DNA from 4 places in the Citrobacter sp. LJND-P06 genome. Region 4 is predicted to be linked to each of the others. Evidence: predicted binding sites of a transcription regulator. Region 4 holds the regulator's gene; each other region holds the start of a gene.

Region 1 (3,198 bases), 2.0 Mb from region 4:
TCCTGCGAGCCAGGCAGCGCTGTTTGCGCCGTGACGCAGGGCTGGCTGTTGCCCAGTTTGCGGCAAACGGCGTCGGTTGCCCACTCCGCCATCAGGCGGTAGGTCATCAGCTTCCCGCCGGTAATGGTGATAAAGCCATCCAGTCCATCACGTTCGGCGTGGTCAAACAGCACGATGCCACGGCTGACGTTACGCCCGCTCGGATCATCATCACTGGCGACCAGCGGACGCACACCGGAGTATGCGCGTAAAATGCGCGTTTTCGCCATTATCGGCGCCAGCTTCTCACCTTCGCGCAATAGGATATCAACTTCTTCGGCGGTCACGCGGTTGCTGTCTATCTCGTTGTAATCGATATGCGTCGAGGTCGTACCAATAAGCGAAATGGTATCGCCAGGAACCAGAATATCGGCATCGGACGGTTTACGGCAGCGGTTGATCACATGCTGGTTAATACGGTGATCCATGATCAGCAGTGAGCCTTTCGCCGGGAACATGCGGATACTGAGGTCGGCATACTCGGCGATGCGCTGACCCCAAATGCCGGCGGCGTTTACCACAACCGGCGCGTGCAGAGACTGGGTTTCGCCTGTCAGATGGTTGCGCACGTTGACGCCACATACCGTTGCCCCTTCGCGAATTAACCCGGTCACTTCGTGTGCCGTCAAAATGGTTGCGCCATGCTCTTTCGCATCCAGCATGTTGGCGGCGGTTAAACGGAAAGGATCAACCGTGCCATCCGGCACTTTGACGGCACCGATCAGCGCAGGGTTTACCGCCGGTTCAATGATTCGCGCCTGTTGGGGATCGATCGCCTCAGCGCGGATACCGGCCTCTTCACAGGCGCGAATAAAGGTGGCCTGAAAGGATAATTCATCTTCGGGCAGGGTAATAAAAAGGCCGTCAGTTGGCTCTACGCAATGGCGAGCAATCCTTTTCAGGATCTGATTTTCGCTAATACACTCGCGTGCGGATTCGGCGTCCGTCACCGCGTAACGCGCGCCGCTGTGCAGCAATCCGTGGTTACGGCCTGTTGCACCGGTGGCGATGTCATGGCGCTCTACCAGAATAACGCGCAATCCGCGCAGCGCACAGTCGCGGGCGATCCCTGCACCTGTGGCTCCTCCGCCAATGATAATCACGTCACTTGATTGCGAGTCGCGCGTTTTCATTGTTTTTCCTCATTGTTCGTTTTTTTATCATTTAGCCACATAAAAATCATGGTTTGTTTGATTTCGCGCATAATCGCGCATTATTCGAAAATGAAACGTGATTCCGTGCGCCTTTTTGAACATTTGTCATAATTCCGTAACAATATGTGCTGTAATTCACATTAACGCCATGTATCTTTCCTTAACATCGCGGCCACACTGGGAGCAGAGGGGCTGTTTGAACGAACTGCGGTGTCTATCTCAAACTAAACACGGCCACGGAGGCTATATATGTTAAGTATTTTTAAACCCGCGTCGCACAGTGCGCGTTTGCCAGCGGCGGAGATCGACCCGACGTATCGTCGATTGCGCTGGCAAATATTTTTGGGGATTTTCTTTGGCTACGCTGCGTACTATCTGGTACGTAAAAACTTTGCTCTGGCGATGCCGTATCTGGTCGAGCAGGGCTTTTCCCGTGGCGATCTTGGTTTTGCGTTGTCCGGGATCTCTATCGCTTATGGTTTTTCAAAGTTCATCATGGGGTCAGTTTCTGACCGTTCGAATCCGCGCGTGTTCCTGCCTGCGGGCCTGATTCTGGCGGCGGCAGTGATGTTGTTCATGGGCTTTGTACCGTGGGCAACGTCCAGTATCGCCATTATGTTCGTTCTGTTATTCCTCTGTGGTTGGTTCCAGGGGATGGGATGGCCGCCGTGTGGCCGCACGATGGTGCACTGGTGGTCACAGAAAGAGCGTGGCGGTATTGTTTCCGTCTGGAACTGCGCGCATAACGTGGGCGGCGGTATTCCACCGCTGCTGTTCCTGCTGGGGATGGCCTGGTTTAACGACTGGAAAGCGGCGCTTTACATGCCGGCGTTCGGTGCGATTGTTATCGCCATCTTTGCCTTTGCCATGATGCGCGATACCCCGCAATCCTGTGGCTTACCGCCTATCGAAGAGTACAAAAACGACTACCCGGACGATTACAACGAAAATGCAGAAGAAGAGCTGACGGCGAAGCAAATCTTTATGCAGTACGTGTTGCCGAACAAACTGTTGTGGTACATCGCGATTGCTAACGTGTTTGTATATCTGCTGCGCTACGGCATCCTCGACTGGTCGCCGACCTATCTGAAAGAAGTGAAACATTTCGCGCTGGATAAATCTTCCTGGGCTTATTTCCTTTATGAATATGCCGGTATTCCGGGCACGCTGCTGTGTGGCTGGATGTCGGATAAAGTCTTCCGGGGTAACCGTGGGGCAACCGGCGTATTCTTTATGACGCTGGTGACTATCGCCACTATCGTCTACTGGATGAACCCGGCGGGTAATCCAGGTGTGGATATGGCATGTATGATCGTAATCGGCTTCCTTATCTATGGCCCGGTCATGCTGATTGGTTTGCACGCCCTGGAACTGGCACCGAAAAAAGCGGCAGGTACAGCGGCGGGCTTTACCGGCCTGTTCGGTTATCTGGGTGGCTCCGTGGCGGCGAGCGCCATTGTGGGTTACACCGTTGACTTCTTCGGCTGGGACGGTGGCTTCATGGTGATGATCGGCGGCAGCGTGCTGGCGGTTATTCTTCTCGTGGTGGTGATGATTGGCGAAAAACGTCATCACGAAGAGCTGACGCTGAAACGCAGCGGGAGTTAATCAAATGAAAACGACGCTAAAGAACCTGAGCATGGCGCTGATGATGGCCGGAATGGTGATGGGAAGCAGTGCTATTGCGGCCGACAGCAGCGACAAAATTGTGATCGCGCATCGCGGCGCCAGTGGCTATCTGCCTGAGCATACGCTGCCAGCTAAAGCGATGGCGTATGCGCAAGGCGCAGATTATCTGGAACAAGATCTGGTGATGACCAAAGACGACCGTTTAGTCGTCCTCCATGACCATTATCTTGACCGGGTCACCGATGTTGCCGAACGTTTTCCAGACCGTGCGCGTAAAGACGGTCGTTACTACGCCATCGACTTCACGCTGGATGAAATTAAGTCGCTGAAATTTACCGAAGGCTTCGACATTGAAAACGGTAAGAAAGTGCAGACG
Region 2 (3,198 bases), 700 kb from region 4:
CGGCGACCGTCTGGGCAAAGACCTGACCGTTGGCGCGATCCACCGCTTCCATCGCCGAAAGGTTGCCGTACCAGGCGATGTCGACTTTGTTAAAGCGCATCCCCTGAATGATCCCGGCGTAGTCCGGGGCGAAGAAAGCATTCACTTTTATGCCCAGCGACTTTTCCATGTCTTTCAGGAACGGTTCCCACTGCGGCTTCAGGTTTTGCTGTGATTCGGTCGAAATAATGCCAAAGTTCAGCGCTTTTTCCTGTTCTTCGGCATGAGCCGGGCTTAACAAGGTGCTGATGCTGAACATGCTGGTGAAGGCCAGCGCGGCAACGGCTTTATAGCTCATCTATCATCCTCATTTGGCATTGTTCCAGGCTATTTCACTTACTCGCCTGGTCTTTTCAGTTAAGTTAAGCAGCCTGCGCGTTCTGTTCGACGCGGTTCATGCTGCGGTAGAGATGGTCAAATCTTTCGTTATCAAAATGCTGGCTACTGCCATCAAAAAACACCTGTCCCTGACGCAGGGCGACAATGCGTTCGCAGTAGCGCAGGGCGTAATCCACCTGATGTAGCGTGACGACCACGGTAATACCGTCGGTCTGATTGATATCGCGCAGGGTATCCATCACGATGCGCGCCGATTCCGGGTCCAGCGAGGCGATAGGTTCATCGGCCAGAATGACTTTTGCCTGCTGCATCAGCGCACGGGCGATGGCGACGCGCTGCTGCTGACCGCCGGAGAGCGTTGAAACGCGCTGATACGCAAACTGCGCCATCCCCACGCGAGTCAGCGCCTGCAATGCGCGTTGTTTCTGCGACGGGCTGAACCAGCTAAAACAGGTACGCCAGAACGGCGTGCTGCCGAGTGCGCCAATCAACACGTTCTCGAGTACGGTCAGACGGTTCACCAGATTGAACTGCTGGAAGATGTAGCCGGTGTGGGCGCGGCTTTTGCGGATGTCACGCGCCAGACGGCCTTCGCGCTGGACGGTGCGATCCAGTAGTTCCACATGGCTGCCTGGCGATTTATCGCCAGTAATTAACCCGCTTAAGTGACGTAAAAGGGTGGATTTGCCGGAACCGGACGGGCCAAGCAGAGCCACCATCTCACCGGACGCGATATCCATATCAACGGCGTGTAGCGCCTGCTGCTGATTGAACGTTTTGGAGAGTTTCTCGACACGAATCATCGTTTGCATGGTGCGGCCTCACTAAAAAAGTGGCCCCATCGTGGCGGATTAATGTGACGATTTTGTTAAGAGTTGGTGACTTGATGATGAAGAGTTGAGGAGAGATTGATGACAGAATGGGAGGGCGAGCCTCCCGCCAGGTTACTCGGTCGGCTGCTGTTGTTTCACAACGTTAATCATCCACGGCACACCGTATTGATCGGTGACTTTACCGAATCCGTGTGCCCAGAAGGTTTCCTGCCAGTCCATTTCGATTTGACCTTTGGCGGCAAGGTTGTCAAACCAGCGCTTTCCTTCTTCGACATTTTGCGTATCAAGAACCAGCGTGAAGCCGGAGTAGTGTGCTTTGCCTGGTGCAACGGCATCACTCATCATGATATCGCTACCTGCAATGCGCACGTTGGCGTGGGCGATGGCGTTATCGGGGAATGTCATTCCGGACGGGCAACCGTCCTCGCTGTCCTGCGCCGATTTGGGCATTTCACCGAAGCTGATTTTGTAGAGCAGTTCTGCGCCCAGAGTCTGTTGGTAGTACGCGATGGCGTCGGCGCAATTGCCGGCAAAAGAGATGTAGGGACTTAACGGCATAATGTTTACCTCAGGTAAAAGAAGCCAGTTAAGTGTAGTTATCGTCGACCTGGTAAGCGAAGCGCCACCGGGCAATAAATGCCGGATGGCGGCGTAAACGCCTAATCCGGCTTACAAAAATCAGTTCTTTTTCACGAACTCGGATTTCAGCTTCATGGGGCCAAAACCGTCAATTTTGCAATCGATGTTATGGTCGCCTTCGACCAGACGGATGTTTTTCACTTTGGTGCCGATCTTCAGCATTGAAGAACTGCCTTTCACTTTCAGATCTTTAATCACGGTGATGCTATCGCCGTCCGCCAGCAGATTGCCGTTGGCATCTTTCACGATCAGCTCATCGCTGTCGTGAGCCGGTTCGGCATCGTTCCATTCGTGAGCACATTCCGGGCAGATGAACATGCCGTTATCTTCGTAGGTATATTCGGAGTTGCATTGTGGGCAATGGGGTAATGACATGTGGATTTCCTCAAAAGGTCAGCAAGGGCAAAAGCGCCCAAAAATGGCAGATTGCCGAAAAAGGCCGCAATTATACATAAAATCCTTAACGTTGTCGGGACTATTCCCACCTTAAGAATATGTCACCCCGCGGCTGGAGGTCGCGGTGGGGGCAAAAAAATGTCATGACGATTTTTTTAAGGGAAATTGCTACGTTTTACTATTTAAGATAAGGTGAGGCAAACCTTCTTATAATAATTTGCCAGCGGCACTAACACACCCTCGATTTTTGTTAGTGAGCACAATCTTACCCCCTAATTCAGGTAGGTAAGAATGACGCTATTGAGTCTGAAAATTTATATGTTCATCATAATTTAAGTGATGTGTACTGAACGTCTCCCTTTATCTTTCTTATGGTTAACGGTCAGCAAGAAGCGGTCAGCAAGCGTTGATGCATTCCTTATTACCCTCAGGGTTTTATTTTTTTTAATATTTTCTATACGTAATTAAATATGCCGAAAATTCATAATAAAAATTACGGCTAAATAAAAGTAATATAAATTTGCGTTAAGGAACAATTTTTTCATGCACACACAGACAATCTATGAATTAAGTCAGGAAGCTGAGCGTTTGTTATTGCTCTCGCTCTCGCATCTGAGGCAAATAGCCGCATTTTCGCCGACGATGCAGGAGAGTGAGCGTGAAGGAAACGACATCAGTGGAGAGAGTATTCTTCCGCCACATTTTAGCGCCCGTGGCATTGCTGCCCAACACGCTATGCTGAACAATGAGTTACGTAAAATTACGCGGCTGGAAATGGTTCTGGCTATCGTTGGCACCATGAAAGCGGGAAAGTCGACGACCATTAACGCAATTGTCGGAACGGAAGTGTTGCCCAACCGCAATCGCCCGATGACCGCACTGCCGACGTTGATCCGTCACACCCCGGGTCAGCAGGAACCGGTGCTGCATTTTTCCCATGTTGCCCCGATTG
Region 3 (3,198 bases), 800 kb from region 4:
CCTATATGGGGGTGGGCATTTATATGAGTACAGATTTGTACGACTGCTCTTTCAAAAATTTAAATGGCGTTGTGCCTGAGTGAGTAGAAGACGGCAAAATTCCTGCACTAAGACCGTTTATTCATCAGTTGTATTGAATGATACGCTGAAGGTGGCCGCCATCCCTGGTGCCGCCAGGTCTGTCTACTCCCACCGGGGCTCAATTATCGGCACGGCCTCATTTTTCACCACCACAGACCTGATGATACCTGATCAGTTTATTTTTCAATCTCAACAGGTATAGGGTTACAGCTCACGAGAAGGTAATCACCTATTGTAAAAATGCGGTCACCAGGGAATAAATTTATTGATGGCACAAATACCGCTGAAAAATTGTACATCCTGATCGCACATGATGTTGAACACCTGCGCCCAAAGCAGCAGGCAAACCAGCACGCCAATTATCAGGAATACCCACCGAAACTTTTTCACTCCGTTCTCCGAATCCACATCTTATGACTCTAAATTACCATGCGTTACCTAAACCGGGGCTAACTGTAGCGGCATTATGTATTTTTAGGAATGATTCACTTGTATCAGCAGATGTAGAGGCTACTCTTATTATAACGAAAAAAGAAAAAGAGGTTGTAATGCGTTTGATCATTCGCGCGATTGTCTTGCTTGCTCTGGTATGGATAGGTTTACTCCTCAGCGGTTATGGGATTTTGATTGGGAGTCAGGAGAATGCGGCGGGTCTGGGCTTGCAATGCCACTATCTGACCGCCCGGGGCACCAGCACGGCACAGTATATTCACACTAATAGCGGTATTATCGGTCTGACAGATTGCCCTGTATTACGAAAAAGTACGGTTGTGGTTGATAATAACTAAATCTGTTTGTCGAATATTTCACCAGGGCATAACCCTGTTATGCCTTATTTATTTTTTGTTCATCCAATTAAGCTTCACTAATATGTACTTCTCTACTCGTGAAAAGATCCCAGCGGTAAACGGTTACGTCATATATTAAAAGCCAGCCACCTGTCTGTGCTGTCTGGCTTTTAATATCAGGAAGCGATCGCGACTTAGAACGGGTAGTCGTTATAGCCCATTTGTTCGGAGATCTTGCGTGCCGCCGTGTGCAGCATGGCAACATACTCGTGCAAACGCTCTTCTGAGAAGCGCAGCGTCGGGAAGGAGATACTCAGACCCGCAATGACAACCCCGAAGCGATCGAATACCGGTACGCCAATACAGCGTAAACCTTCTTCCTGCTCTTCGTTATCTTCGCCATAACCCTGTTCGCGGACTTTATCCAGCAATGTCAGCAATTCATCAGTAGAAGTTATAGTACGGTCAGTGCTGCGTTTATACTCAACCCCTTCCATAATCTGTTTGACTTCATCACGATCGCGCCAGGCCAACAGCACTTTACCAATCGCGGTACTGTACAGCGGGTTACGACGTCCAACCCGCGAGTACATACGCAGATTGTACATAGAATCAATTTTGTGAATGTAAACGATACTGTCTTCGTCCAGCGCACCGAGGTGTACTGTCTCTTTCGTCAGACGCGAAAGCTCACGCATTTGAATATCAGCGCTACGGATCAGATCAACATTCTGTAACGCACGTGCGCCTAATTCGAACAGTTTCAGGGTCAGTGAATATTTTTCTGATTCGCCTTCCTGAGCCACATATCCCAGCGTCTTCATGGTCTGCAAAAAGCGATAAACGGTGCTTTTCGACATCATGACACGTTGCGACAACTCGGTAATACCAATTTCGCGCTCTTCCCCCAGCGCCTGTAAAATGCCAAACACCTTCAGCACGGAAGATACAGAATCAGGTTGTTTATCCAGATCTGCGATAGCCATTTATCACCTCATTGCGAGTGTTTTATAAAAATCAGAACAATTTTTTATTATAATTTCCCGTTACATTGCCCGCAATCCATCTTTGCTCACTTAGTGACAATTCTGCGACATAAGCCCTGAATATCAATGCTAAAATAATTACTCTGATCATAATCCCCAAAAGACTCTGAATTCATATGGAAAAATGCCAGACAGATGGATTGCCCGTTCCTCAACGGTACGGTGCCATTCTCACCATCGTTATTGGTATTTCGATGGCAGTCCTCGACGGTGCAATTGCGAACGTCGCGCTCCCAACGATAGCCACCGACCTTCAGGCTTCACCCGCCAGTTCTATCTGGGTGGTTAACGCCTACCAAATTGCCATTGTGGTGTCCCTGCTCTCTCTATCATTTTTGGGGGATATGTTTGGTTATCGACGAATATACAAATGCGGGTTAGTTATTTTCCTGCTGGCATCGCTGTTTTGTGCCTTGTCTGACTCATTGCAAATGCTGACGATGGCGCGCGTCGCCCAGGGATTTGGCGGGGCGGCGCTGATGAGTGTCAACACCGCGCTCATTCGCCTTATATTTCCCCAGCGCCAACTTGGACGGGGAATGGGCATTAACTCATTCATCGTCGCGGTATCATCAGCGGCAGGCCCCACGCTGGCTGCCGCCATCCTCTCAGTCGCGTCGTGGCAGTGGTTATTTCTGATTAACGTTCCGTTAGGCATTCTGGCATTGCTACTGGCAATGCGCTTTTTGCCGCCCAACGCCTCACGCAGTAAGAAACCGCGCTTTGACCTGCCGAGCGCCGTGATGAACGCCTTAACGTTTGGACTGCTGATCACAGCACTGAGTGGATTCGCCCAGGGGCAGTCACTCCTGTTAATCGGTGCCGAGGCAGCCATCATGCTTGTTGTCGGTTTTTTCTTTATCCGCCGCCAGCTCTCGCTTCCGGTTCCTTTACTGCCGGTAGACTTGCTGCGAATCCCACTCTTTTCCCTCTCTATTGGCACCTCGATTTGTTCATTCTGCGCGCAAATGCTCGCCCTGGTGTCCCTGCCTTTTTACCTGCAAACCGTTTTAGGCCGAAGCGAAGTGGAAACCGGCCTGTTGTTAACGCCCTGGCCGCTAGCCACCATGGTGATGGCGCCGCTTGCCGGTTACTTGATCGAAAAGGTACACGCGGGTCTGCTGGGTGCATTGGGGTTGGCGGTGATGGCGGCAGGCCTATTTTCCCTGGTATTGTTGCCGACCTCCCCCTCTGACATCAGTATTATCTGGCCGATGATCCTGTGCGGTGCCGGTTTCGGTTTATTCCAGTCGCCCAATAACCATACGATCATTACCTCAGCC
Region 4 (3,198 bases):
AAAGCTGACTGTCAACCTCAAACGTGAAGCTGTGCTGCTGCTGACTTAGCGTTTGCGCCTCGCGTTCAACAACACGCAGCATCATCGGTACGTCAACGCGTTCATTGAGCAAGAGCACAGGTGCGGCCTCAATTTTCGACAGCGTCAGTAACTGTTTTACCAGCCCTTCCATGCGATGCGTTTGCTCACGCATTGTATGCAGCGCTTTTTCCCGCGTGGCGCCCTCCAGAGATTGCTCCTGCATCATCTCCAGATAGCCCTGCAACACAGTGAGTGGCGTACGCAGCTCATGGCTGACGTTGGCGAAAAAGTTTCGCCGCGCCCCTTCGAGCTGGTGCATTTGCGTTACATCACGCGCCACCATCAACAACTGCTTGTCGGTGTAGGGCATCACCCGAATCTCCAGATGCCGTCCGGTGTTTAACACCAAATTGATCGGTCGGGTGAAGTCGCGAGTTTTCAGATACTGCGTAAATTCCGGATACCGCAGCAGGTTGAGAATGTTTTGCCCATTGTCATCAGGCCAGCGTAATCCCAGCACCTGTTGCGCCAGACCGTTACACCAAAAGATGCCCCCGTCTTCCGTGGTCAACACCACCGCATCGGGCAGCGATTCCGCCCCGCTGCGAAAACGTTTAATGAGGTTTCCCAGTTCACGGCGGCGCTTCTTGTTACGCAACTGCATTTGATGCAGGCCGTACAGCAGCGGTTCCCAGCTTCCGCTTCCCGGCGGCGGGGTCATACTTCTGTCGACCCACAACCACCAGGAAAGACGTAATAAATTCCAGAAATGCCAGATGAGCAGTCCCGTTACCGACGCCAGTAAAAACCAGGGCAGATAACCAAAAAATACACTAAGGATGAAGGCTGGGAGGCAGCAAAGTATCAGCTCCAGCACCAGCCTTTTCCATGACAGCCGTTCCAGCACGCGTCACACTCCATTCACGATTTGAAAGCCCTGCCAGCCGGGTGGCCAGCAAGGCGTCAGAAGCGGGTCGAAAAGCGATACCCTGTCCCACGTACGGTTTGTACCATGCGGTCATGACCGCTGTGTTCCAGCGCTTTACGCAGGCGGCGAATATGGACGTCGACCGTACGGTCTTCCACATACACGTTGGTGCCCCAGACGTGGTTTAGCAGTTGCTCCCGACTGTAGACGCGTTCGGGATGCGTCATAAAGAAGTGCAGCAATTTGAATTCGGTAGGCCCCATATCAAGCGGGTTTTCCCCGGTCATCACACGGTGCGATGTCGGGTCGAGGCTCAGCCCCTGCATCTCAATCACCTCTTCGACCGCCATCGGTGAAATGCGTCGCATGACCGCTTTGATCCGCGCGACCAGCTCCTTGGGCGAGAACGGTTTTGTGACGTAGTCGTCTGCCCCCGTTTCCAGTCCACGCACGCGGTCTTCCTCTTCCCCTCTGGCCGTTAGCATGACGACGGGGATCTCGCGGGTCATCGCCTCACGTTTGAGATGTTTAATGAACTGAAGGCCAGAGCCGCCCGGCAACATCCAGTCCAGCAGGATCAGATCCGGCCAGGGTTCATTCAGTTGGTTCACTGCACTGTCATAATCTTCGGCCTCGACTGGCTGAAAGCCATTTTGCTCGAGCACGAAGCAGACCATTTCGCGAATTGGAGCTTCATCTTCTACGACCAGAATACGTCTCGCCATGATTTGCCCTGTTATAGAGTTGCTAGTCATCATTATCAATGCGGCGCCATTATGCGTCAGATTTATGACAGTTTTATGAAAAAAAGTGTCAATCCCCACGCCAGATTGTTGATTTATGACACCCCATAAACAAGATATTAACCTCTCTGAAAGGTTATAATCCCGATCACGCTTTTTCGCCATGGAACTGTTATGCGCATCCTACACACCTCTGACTGGCATCTCGGCCAAAACTTCTACAGTAAAAGCCGCGCCGCCGAGCACCAGGCCTTTCTTGACTGGCTGCTGGAAACGGCGCAATCCCGGCAGGTGGATGCGATCATTGTGGCAGGCGACATTTTTGATACGGGCTCGCCGCCAAGCTATGCCCGCGAGCTGTATAACCGTTTTGTCGTCGATTTACAGCAAACAGGCTGTCATCTGGTGGTATTGGCCGGAAACCATGATTCTGTCGCCACGCTCAACGAATCCCGCGAGATTCTGGCGTTTCTGAACACCACCGTGGTCGCCAGCGCCGGGCACGCGCCGCACTATCTTTACCGTCGCGACGGCACGCCAGGCGCTGTGTTGTGTCCGATCCCGTTTTTACGTCCACGTGACATCATCACCAGTCAGGCCGGTCTTAGCGGTCGCGAAAAACAGCAGCATCTGCTCACCGCCATCACCGACTATTATCAGCAGCACTATCAACAGGCCTGCGAACTGCGCGGCGAACAGCCTCTGCCGATTATCGCCACCGGACATTTGACGACCGTCGGCGCCAGTAAAAGTGACGCGGTACGTGACATCTACATTGGCACCCTGGATGCGTTTCCGGCGCAAAATTTTCCCCCCGCCGATTACATCGCGCTGGGGCACATTCACCGGGCGCAGGTGATTGGCGGGACGGAGCATATTCGCTACTGCGGTTCTCCCATTGCGCTGAGCTTTGATGAGTGCGGCAAAAGCAAATGCGTTCATCTGGTGAGTTTCGAAAACGGAAAACTGCATTCAATAGAGAGCCTCACCGTTCCGGTCACCCAGCCGCTGGCGGTGCTGAAAGGCGATTTAGCGGCCATTACCGAACAACTGGCGTCGTTTAAGAACGCGGCGCAACACCCGCCGGTGTGGCTGGATATCGAAATCACCACCGACGAATACCTGCACGATATGCAGCGAAAAATTCAGGCGTTAACCGACGACCTCCCGGTAGAGGTTTTGCTGGTGCGGCGCAGTCGGGAACAACGTGAGCGAAGCATGGTGAATGCGCGACGCGAAACCCTGAGCGAACTGAGTGTGGAAGAGGTTTTTGAGCGTCGTCTGGCGCTGGAAGAACTGGAGGTTCCCCAGCGTGAACGCCTCAACCAGTTGTTCAGCGCCACCTTACACACTCTCGCCGGGGAACATGACGCATGAAAATCATCAGCCTGCGCCTGAAAAACCTGAACTCCCTGAAAGGGGAATGGAAAATCGATTTTACGGCGGAACCGTTCGCCAGTAACGGACTGTTCGCCATCACCGGCCCGACCGGTGCCGGAAAAACCA

Evidence for each region. Region 4 encodes PhoB, which activates phosphate uptake and scavenging genes when phosphate is short. Its sites were predicted from a motif close to CTGTCATAAAACTGNCNNAT; they were not measured.
Region 1: a site for PhoB is predicted at 1,296-1,315, ahead of glpT (glycerol-3-phosphate transporter). Genes of this name have one in related genera too.
Region 2: a site for PhoB is predicted at 1,277-1,296, ahead of phnC (phosphonate ABC transporter ATP-binding protein). Genes of this name have one in related genera too.
Region 3: a site for PhoB is predicted at 1,867-1,886, ahead of kdgR (DNA-binding transcriptional regulator KdgR). Genes of this name have one in related genera too.

What each region holds. Positions count from the first base shown of each region.
Region 1 covers NZ_CP187317.1:1,474,803-1,478,000, forward strand. The annotation lists gene glpA (anaerobic glycerol-3-phosphate dehydrogenase subunit A) at 1-1,172, opposite strand, end outside; gene glpT (glycerol-3-phosphate transporter) at 1,443-2,801, shown strand; gene glpQ (glycerophosphodiester phosphodiesterase) at 2,806-3,198, shown strand, end outside.
Region 2 covers NZ_CP187317.1:4,207,086-4,210,283, reverse strand. The annotation lists gene phnD (phosphonate ABC transporter substrate-binding protein) at 1-337, opposite strand, end outside; gene phnC (phosphonate ABC transporter ATP-binding protein) at 402-1,190, opposite strand; gene yjdN (VOC family metalloprotein YjdN) at 1,323-1,769, opposite strand; gene ACO7SM_RS19870 (zinc ribbon domain-containing protein YjdM) at 1,890-2,225, opposite strand; gene crfC (clamp-binding protein CrfC) at 2,790-3,198, shown strand, end outside.
Region 3 covers NZ_CP187317.1:2,705,709-2,708,906, forward strand. The annotation lists gene mgrB (PhoP/PhoQ regulatory lipoprotein MgrB) at 328-471, opposite strand; gene ACO7SM_RS12995 (YobH family protein) at 630-869, shown strand; gene kdgR (DNA-binding transcriptional regulator KdgR) at 1,064-1,855, opposite strand; gene ACO7SM_RS13005 (MFS transporter) at 2,032-3,198, shown strand, end outside.
Region 4 covers NZ_CP187317.1:3,503,426-3,506,623, forward strand. The annotation lists gene phoR (phosphate regulon sensor histidine kinase PhoR) at 1-928, opposite strand, end outside; gene phoB (phosphate response regulator transcription factor PhoB) at 985-1,674, opposite strand; gene sbcD (exonuclease subunit SbcD) at 1,867-3,069, shown strand; gene sbcC (exonuclease subunit SbcC) at 3,066-3,198, shown strand, end outside.